DNA from 2 places in the Gordonia sp. BP-119 genome. Region 2 is predicted to be linked to the other one. Evidence: riboswitches for the same ligand, from Rfam matches in the RefSeq annotation. Region 2 holds a riboswitch; the other holds the start of a gene.
What was found. A riboswitch is a leader RNA that binds a small molecule or an ion and turns the genes downstream of it on or off. The one in region 2 is predicted to bind cyclic di-AMP.
Positions count from the first base shown of each region.

Region 1 (4,590 bases), on a different contig from region 2:
AGAACGACCACGGCCGAGACGAGGCCGGCGCGCCCGCGCGGTGAGGTCACCGGTGGGACTAGAACCGGCGGGCAGAGTTGTACGGTCCGGCCTCGTCGAGCGGCTCGACCTTGACCGGCACACCGAAGGTCGAGGCGTGGATGACATAGCCGTCACCGACGTACATACCGACGTGATGGGCATCGGGATAGTAGATGACCAGGTCACCGGGCTTGAGGTCGTTCTTCTCGACCGGCTGACCGCCGGCCATCTGCGCCTGGCTCGATCGCGGGATGGTCTTGCCGGCCTGCCGGAACGCCCACACCATGAGTCCCGAGCAGTCGAACGAATTCGGTCCGGTGGCGCCCCACACGTAGGGGTCACCGATCCGGGTGAGGGCGGCGTGGGTGGCGATCAGTCCGGCGGCGGTGCCCTTGGGCACCAGTCGCGGATCGAAGTCGAAGGTCGGACCGCGCAGAGCCGCCAACTGCTTGCCGGTCATCGACTTGTAGATCGACCGGATCTGGATCGCCTGGAGCTGCAGGTCGGCTTGCTTCGTCTGGAGGTCACCACGGACCCGTTCGGCGCGGGAGACCGCCTCGGAGGCGGCCACCGCCGTGCGCTCGGCATCCTTCTTCGCGACAGCGGTCCTGGCCCGTACCTTCTTGATCGCGGTCAGGTCCACCGACGCCTGACGCGAGATCATGTCGAGACCCGACATCTGGTCCAGGAGCGCCTGCGGGGAGTCGCTGACCATCACGGCGTACAGTCCGCTGACCCGCGCGCCCTGATAGCTGGCGCGGACGATCGCGTCGACTCGGTTCTGGTGCACGGCGAGCTGGGCGCGGCTGGTGTCCAGCGTCTGCTGCGCCTCGGCCGCGGCTTTCTTGGCCGCCGCCACGATGCCGCGCTGCTTGTCGTACTCGATCTTGGCGTTGTGCATCGCCTCGGTGGTCTTCTCCGCGTCGATGCCCAGTTGCTTGTAGCGGTCGAGCAGCTGATCGGCCGAGCGCGCGGGCACCGCACGGGCGTCCCCGACGCCGCCGGCGACGGTCGGTGCCAGAACGGCGAACGCCGACAGGACACAGAGCGCCACCATCAGCGGACCCGAACGCATCCTCGGCCGCATCGCGCGACCACGCCCCTCCCCGATCAGCACGGTCTACTCACTCCCTCGTGTGTGCTCGTCGATCCCTGAGCATCCCGGGCCCCTGCACCCGTACCCCGCGTCCCGTCGACCACCCTAGGCGGCCGACCGGCCCCCGGGACTGGTTCGGGCGGATCGCAATCCACGCGATCCGCCCGTCCAGAGACCTTCGTGCTCAGTCTGTTCGTGTTCAGTTGTCGTCAGTACCGACGGATGCCCGTCAGGGTCCACTCCTTGACGGCGTCGCGCTTGACCGGCGTGCCGTAGTTGGACGAGTGGACGAACTGACCGTTGCCGACGTAGATGCCGGCGTGGCCGCCACCGTTGAAGATCATGACGTCGCCGGGCTTGGCCTCGGAGTACGACACCGCGCGTCCGCCGCCGAGCTGGCCGTAGCTGTCGCGCGGGATGTTCTTGCCGGCCTGCTTGTAGGACCAGTAGATGAGGCCCGAGCAGTCGAATGCGTTGGGGCCGGCGGAGCCGTAGGAGTACGGCGCACCGATCTTGCTCTCGGCGGCCTTTACCGCCTTCTGACCGGCGGTCAGCTGCGGCTGGCCCAGGGGCGCGCCGCCACCCTGCGGGCGGAACTGCTGCGGGATCTGCTCCGGCGCGATACCCGGCACGGTGAACTGCCCCAGGTTGGGGATCTCGACCGTGGCGGCGGGCGACTTCTTCACCGGCGTGGCCTCAGGCGCGGGCTTGGCCTCCGGGGCCTTCGCGCCGGGCAGGGCCGGGATCTCGAAAGTGCCCAGCGGGGTGTGGACCGGGGCGGCGAGAGCAGGGCCGGCGGCTGCGGCGAGCGAACCGAGTGTGATCGATCCAGCGATCACCGCCTTCTTGGCGACCGTGCTGCCACGATTGGGCTGTTCCAAACGATGTTTGGCCACGAAGCGAGTTCTCCTTCAGATCTTCCTCTACCGCCGACCGAGTTAGCTGTCGGGTTCGGGCCGGAAGAGTGGCCCTACACGTTTTCGCGCATGAGGTATCCACTGGACACTCATGCATGGCAACGCGATTCACCCCGATTCGGATCGGTTTCGACCGAGTCGCATCAGTGGTGATGCGCTCCGACGAGCCCGTCCGAAGGTTGTGGTTCCCCGGTTCGCCCGCGAGGGCGATTGAGCGGTGACTACTGCGGACCACTTCTGTTGAAGCGGGACGCTCCGCAAAGGTCTCAGAAAGGTTACGAAATCGGATGCGCTCTGTCCACTAAGCGACAGACAGCCAAACCTCGGCCGCTTCTCAGCCTGCCCTGAGGACGGTCACAGAAGCGCGTCGATCCGGCGCCTGAACTGCGGTTTTGGCTGATCTTGCAGATCGTGCAGCGCCGCTGGTCACCATTGCAGCAGCCTGCAGAACGTCGATGGCGAGGTCCAGTTCGGCATCCGCGTCCGAGGTGGCCGCCGTTACCGAACCTCCACCTTCGTGGGACATATCGTCCCAGCTCGGACCACCAAACAGCACTGTCATCATGCACCCGTCGCAAGCGACGGGACGAGCCGGGCAGCGCGCACAATCGACGTACATAATGTGATCTCCATCTCATCTGGCGAGGGTGGGCCGCGTCGGCCCCGTTACGGGTCGTTGTGACCGTGAGAAGACCGCATTTCTCACGTCCAGGTGGAGACTAGGGGCGCCCACCGACAAGTCCGTCGAACAGCGATCGACACAGCAGTCACACGGGTCACACGACACGATGTCGGAGCGTCGCGGTCGCGATGTCGGTGGATCGAACTAGTGTTCGCCGGGTGACGCAGACCAGCGTGGACGGCTCGCCCGCGGGGCAGCTCACCTTCGCCGACCTGGAGGCCGCCGACCAGGGGGCCACGGGTGAGACGACGAACGAATTCAGCGACCGGTCGCTCTTCGAGACGACCCTCGTCGTCGTCGACCTCGAGACCACCGGGTCCGACCCGGTCCGCGACCGGATCACCGAGATCGGCGCGGTCAAGATCCGCGGCGGCGAGGTGGTCGGCGAGTTCGCCACGCTGGTCGACCCCGGCCGGCCGATCCCCCCGCAGATCGTGACCCTCACCGGCATCACCACCGCGATGCTGACCGACGCCCCCCGGATCGAGTCGGTGCTGCCGTCGTTCTTCGAGTTCGCCCGCGGCTCGATCCTGGTGGCCCACAACGCTCGTTTCGACATGGGTTTCCTTCGGCAGAACGCGATCCGGCTCCACCTGCCGTGGACGTTCAGCCTCAGCCTGTGCACGGTGACCATGGCCCGGCGCATCCTCAGCCGTGACGAGGCGCCGACGGTCAAGCTCAGCGCGCTCGCCGACCTGTTCGACGTCTCCGTGCGGCCCACCCACCGGGCGCTCGACGATGCGCGCGCCACGGTGGAGGTCTTCCACCGGCTCCTCGAGCGCGTCGGCAATCAGGGCATCGCGACCGTCGGCGAGCTGACGTCGTATCTCCCGAAGACCGACCCGCGCCTGCGCGCCAAACGCGCACTCGCCGACCATGTCCCGGCCCGTCCCGGGGTGTACCTGTTCCGCGGCCCGTCGAACGAGGTCCTCTACGTGGGCACCGCGGTGGACCTCCGCCGCCGGGTCCGGTCGTACTTCAGTGGCAACGACCCGCGCCGCCGCATCGCGGAGATGGTGCTCCTCGCCCAACGGGTCGACGTCGTGGAGTGTTCCCACGCCCTGGAGGCCGCCGTCCGCGAACGCCGGCTCCTCGGCGCGCACGCACCGGCGTACAACCGACGATCGACCCAGCCGCACAAGGGTTGGTGGGTGACCCTGACCGAGGAACGCTTCCCCCGGCTCAAGGTCAGCCGAACACCCACCGACGAGTCGATCGGCCCGGTGGGCAACCGCAACAACGCGGCGACCGTCGCCGACGTGATCTCGGCGGCCGCCGGTCTGCGCACGTGCACGACACGGCTCGGCGCGACGGGCTACCACTGGTGTCCCGAGGCCGATGGGAGGCGGCGGCCGGGGTCCTGCCGGGCGGCCACGGCGCAGCCGCAGACGGTGCCGGACTACTCTCCCCGGGTCACCGCGGCCCGCCGGCTCATGCGAGGTGAGGCCGACGAGCTCCTCGACGGCCTCACCGCGCGCCTCACCGACCTCGCCAAGGCGCACATGTTCGAGACCGCGGCGCGGCATCGGGACCGTCTCGCGCTCACGATCGACGCCCTCGCCCGCTGCCAGCGACTGGCCGCGCTGTGCGCGATCGCCGAGATCGTGGTCGCCCGGCCCGACGGTGAACGCGGTTGGCAGTTCGCGGTCATCCGGCACGGACGGCTCGCCGCCGCCGGGCGCGCCCGACGCGGCGTCTCGCCCATGCCCGTCGTCGACGCGCTCGTCGCGGCCGCGGAGACCGTGTTACCGGGCCCCGGTCCGCTGCGGGGCGCGCCGGCCGAGGAGGTCGGCCTCGTGTACCGCTGGATGACCGAACCGGGCGCGCGCATCGTGTCGACGAGTGAGCCGGTCGCCCTGCCCGCCGGCTGCGCC
Region 1 covers NZ_JAFFZF010000003.1:65,265-69,854, reverse strand. The annotation lists gene JW364_RS02960 (hypothetical protein) at 1-50, opposite strand, end outside; gene JW364_RS02955 (NlpC/P60 family protein) at 59-1,096, opposite strand; gene JW364_RS02950 (C40 family peptidase) at 1,327-2,013, opposite strand; cyclic di-AMP (ydaO/yuaA leader) riboswitch at 2,030-2,261, opposite strand; gene JW364_RS02945 (DEDD exonuclease domain-containing protein) at 2,845-4,590, shown strand, end outside.
Region 1: it holds a riboswitch for cyclic di-AMP, as region 2 does, so the genes downstream of both, JW364_RS02950 (C40 family peptidase) here and JW364_RS22945 (transglycosylase family protein) in region 2, are expected to answer to the same signal.

Region 2 (4,590 bases):
CGGCACGTTCCGCACCACCGCCGAGGTGATCGGTCACCTCAGCGAGTCGCGGCTGCCCAAAGGAGATGTGCTGGCCACGGCGCGCATCGCCGGGATCATGGCGGCCAAACGCACCGACGAGTTGATCCCGCTGTGCCATCAGCTGGCGTTGTCGTCGGTGGAGGTCGACTTCGCGATCGGCGCCGACACCATCGAGGTCACCGCGACCGTGGCCACCTCCGGCCAGACGGGTGTGGAGATGGAGGCGTTGACCGCGGTCGCAGTCGCCGGGCTGACGCTTCACGACATGGTCAAGGCCGTCGACCGACGGGCGCAGATGGACGGCATCCGCCTCCTCGCCAAGACCGGCGGCAAATCCGGCGACTGGTACCGCGAACCGTCTGACCCGGCTCATGACTGACCGGAATCCTTCCCGCGTGGCGCGCGTCGTCGTCGCGTCGAACCGCGCCAGCAGCGGTGTCTACGAAGACCGGTCCGGACCGATCATCGAGGCCTGGCTGGTCGAGCAGGGCTTCACCGTCGACGAGTGCGACGTCGTCGCCGACGGCCCGCCGGTCGGCGAGGCCCTCCGCGCCGCGATCTACGCCGAGGTCGACCTCGTCATCACCACGGGCGGAACGGGTTTGACGCCCACGGACCGGACTCCGGAACAGACCCGCCCGCTCCTCGACGTCGAGATCCCGGGTCTGGCCGACGCCATCCGCTGGGCCGGGCTGCCGACGGTGCCCACCGCGGTCCTCTCACGCGGACTCGCCGGAATCGCCGGGACGACCCTCGTCGTGAACCTGCCCGGTTCGACCGGCGGGGTCCGCGACGGGCTCGGCGTCCTCGCCGGGGTCGTCCACCACGCGCTCGATCAGATCCGCGGAGGCGACCACCGATGACCCGTGAGGCCGGCTCGCACATGGTGCACACCGCCGTCGTCGACGAGCCGATCACGCTGGCCGACCACGAGGCGATGGTCATCGACGCCGCCGACGGCAAAGCCGGTGCGGTGGTCGGGTTCGTGGGCGCGGTCCGCGACCACGACGGCGGCCGCACCGTGACCGCGCTGCATTACTCGGGGCATCCCACGGCGACGAAGGTCCTGGCCGAGGTCGTCGCGGAGGTCTCCGCGGTCGACGGGGTGCGCGCGGTCGCGGTGTCCCACCGGGTCGGCGACCTCGTGATCGGCGACATCGCGTTCGTGGTCGCGGTGGCGGCCGACCATCGTCGAGCGGCGTTCGAGACCTGCTCGCGCCTCGTCGACGAGGTCAAGGCCCGGCTACCGGTCTGGAAACACCAGTTCTTCGACGACGGCACCGACGAGTGGGTCAACTCGGCCTGACTCCGCCCCACTGGTTGAGCTGACCCCCCGCTGGTTGAGCTTGTCGAAACCAATGGAAAAGGGCCCCGCACGGATGGTTCATCGTGCGGGGCCCTTCGTCTGGGTCCCAGATCAGGCGTCGAGCGGCGATCAGGGGTTGGGCAGCAGGTGCTTGTTGTCGTTGAACAGCTTGATCTGATCCTGGTTCAGCGTGACGCCGCTGTCCTTGGCCGCCTGCCAGAGGTTCTTGATCTCGGGGCTGACGCCGGCCTCGGTGAGGGCGTCGGTGACCTGGTTGGCGACGTCCTCGGTGGTCTTCGCCAGATCGACGCTGCCGTTGCCGCCGGGGAGCACCGGGGCGATCTCACGCGGGGTGTCGGTCGGCGCGCTGCGCGGGGTCGAGCCCGACAGGCCGGTGCCACAGGTGGGCCAGGCGCCCTTGCCCTGCGAACCGAGCACACGCTCGGCGACGACGATCTGCTCCTCGCGCGAGGCCTGATCGGCGGTCGGGGCGAACTCGCCGCCGCCGTGGCCGGTCCAGGTGCTCGGGGAGAACTGCAGGCCGCCGTGGTAGCCGTTCCCGGTCGAGATGGCCCAGTTGCCACCGGATTCGCACTGCGCGACCTGGTTCCACTCGGCGTCGGTGGCCGCATTGGCGGTACCGGTGCCCAGGAGGGCTGCTCCGCCGCCGAGGACCGCGCCGGTGAGGGCGACCTTGGTGATGGTCTTGGCGGCCGTGCTGGTCGTCTGCTTGCGATGACGTCCGGACATGTATGTGTTTCCTCTCTCCACGCGCCTACGAAGTCAGCTGTCGGGTTCGAGCGAGAGGTGCTCGGTCCCGGGTCGTCGTGGTGGTCGCCGCGACTTCCGGGACTTAACCCCGAGGACACCTGGTGTGGTGCCCGGTCTCAGGGGATGAGGTTGGGTCCCCCGTCCTCGTTCCTAGATTGCTTGTCGTTCCCACCGGCGGAACGAGGCTCGGCGCGGCCGGTGGGACGTTATGTCTTGGTTGCTGTGTCGTGACCTCCGAGGAGGACGCTTCGAACAGTACGTCGTTCGTTGGACTGAATCACCTGCTTGGACGCAAGCGATTTTCGGCCCGGATCCGGGTCTTCCGACCCACTTCGGCCGTCATCCCAGTTCAACGGGTTAGTGGCCGTCCCGTGCCCATCCTGTTACCGCGCCGTGATGTGACTAAGGTCACAAGCCGGGTGTGTCGTCAGCCACCGGCAAACGGGGGGAGGACGTCGAGTGTCGTGCACGTGCCGAGCGCACGCGTCCGATCGGAGAACGCGATCTCGTCGCGCAGATACGAGCAGCGTTCGAGAACCGTGGCGAGGGAGGGGTTTCCGGCGGCGAGGATGCCCTCGAGGGCGCCGAGCGGGGTCGACGGGTCGACGTCGATCACCTTCTCCTCGGCACCGGCCGCGGCGCGCGCGGCCGCGAAGAAACGAACTGTGAGCTGCATCGGACGCGAGCCTAGCCGCCGATCGCCGACATCGGCCGATCCGGTTGGGTGAAGCCCGCCGCGTTCACTTCGTGGCCGGCCGCCTTGGCCCACATGTTCGCGCGCCACAGGCGCGCGAGGGCGGCGTCGATCTCGTCGTCGGGGAGGGTGCGCAGCGCGTGCCGGATGTCGGTTTCCGACGTCGCGAACAGGCAGTTGCGCAGTGATCCGTCCGCGGTGAGCCGGGTGCGGTCGCAGTCCCCGCAGAACGGCCGGGTGACCGACGCGATCACCCCGACCCGTGCTGGGCCGTGGGCGCCGCGGTGGCCGTCGACGAGCCATGTGGCGGCGGGAGCGCTTCCTCGAGGGGCGGGGTCGGGCAGCAGGGCGAACCGTTTCCGCAGGGTCGCGAGGATCTCCTGTGCGGTCACCATCTGCGCTCGCTGCCACGCGTGGTCGGCGTCGAGTGGCATCTGCTCGATGATCCGTAGCTCGTAACCGTGCTCGAGGCAGTAGGCGAGCAGGTCGGGGACTCCGGGTAGGTCGCTGCGGTCGGGCACCACGGCGTTGACCTTGACCGGGTCGAGCCCGGCGCGGCGTGCCGCCGCCAGGCCGTCGAGCACATCCGTCAGACGGTCCCGGCGCGTGATGTCGGCGAAGCGGACCGGGTCGATGGTGTCCAGCGAGACGTTGATGCGGTCGAGGCCGGCGTCGACCAGACCGCCGACCCGCCGGGGCAGTCCGAGTCCGTTCGTAGTCATCGCGATCTCGGGTGACTGCGGGAGGCCCGCGACGGCGGCGATGACGTCTTCGAGGTCGCGGCGCAACAGTGGTTCGCCGCCGGTGAACCGGATGCGCTCGATTCCCAGGTCGCGCACGGCGACGGTGAGTACCCGGATCAGTTCGTCGGTGGAGAGCACCTGGTCGGTGGGCATCCAGTCGAGGCCCTCGGCCGGCATGCAATACGAGCACCGCAGATTGCAGCGGTCGGTGACCGAGACCCGGAGATCCTTGGCGACCCGACCGAAGGTGTCGAGCAACGGCCCGTCGGTGGGCACATCGGAGGTCGCTGCTTCCCGCGGGGAGCGGGGCAGCGGCAGTCCGAGGCCGACCGTGCTCATGGTGCTGGGCGACTCACTTCCGGGTCGGGTCCGTGCGCGCCTCCAGGGCGCGGAAGGTGCTGGCGTGGAAGACCAGGGGCTCGATGTCGGGATCGGCGCGCAAGGTCTCGATCTCCAACAACACGACGGTGTGGTCGCCGGCCTGGATCTCGTTGTGGATCGTGCACGACAGGTGGGCGGCCGCGTCGGGCACGAAGACCGCCCCGCGATCGGTGCTCAGCGGCGTGATGCCGTCGAACCGGTGCTCCGACGACCCGGCGAGCTGCTTGCAGAGTTCGATCTGGTCGCCGGCGAACACGCTGACCCCGATGGCCGGAGCCGTACGAATCCGCGGCCAGGTCGTCGAGGTGTTCTGGACGCAGACCGAGACGAGTGGCGGGTCGAGCGAGACGGTGGTGAACGAGCTCGCGGCCATTCCGATCAATGTGGTCGAATCCCCGTCACGCTGTTCGCAACACACCGCCACGACGCCCGACGGGAAACAGCTGTACGCGTCGCGCAGCGCCCGCCCGTCGGAGACGGGCGAGAGATCGGGGGTGGTGTCAATGGTTGTGGTCACGGTCCTCACCTGGCTCGGCGTCCGGCACGGAGTGCGTACACCAGGCCCAGGACGAAGCCCAGCGGTGCGCACATGGTCAGCAGATAGACGGCGGTCGGCGCGGTGTCGCCGCCGGTCACCAACGGTGTCAGGAACAACGCCACGATCGCCAGAATTC
Region 2 covers NZ_JAFFZF010000066.1:1,448-6,037, forward strand. The annotation lists gene moaC (cyclic pyranopterin monophosphate synthase MoaC) at 1-400, shown strand, start outside; gene JW364_RS22935 (molybdenum cofactor biosynthesis protein B) at 393-884, shown strand; gene JW364_RS22940 (molybdenum cofactor biosynthesis protein MoaE) at 881-1,327, shown strand; gene JW364_RS22945 (transglycosylase family protein) at 1,457-2,077, opposite strand; cyclic di-AMP (ydaO/yuaA leader) riboswitch at 2,084-2,300, opposite strand; gene JW364_RS22950 (hypothetical protein) at 2,526-2,774, opposite strand; gene moaA (GTP 3',8-cyclase MoaA) at 2,786-3,874, opposite strand; gene JW364_RS22960 (flavin reductase family protein) at 3,888-4,433, opposite strand; gene JW364_RS22965 (hypothetical protein) at 4,439-4,590, opposite strand, start outside.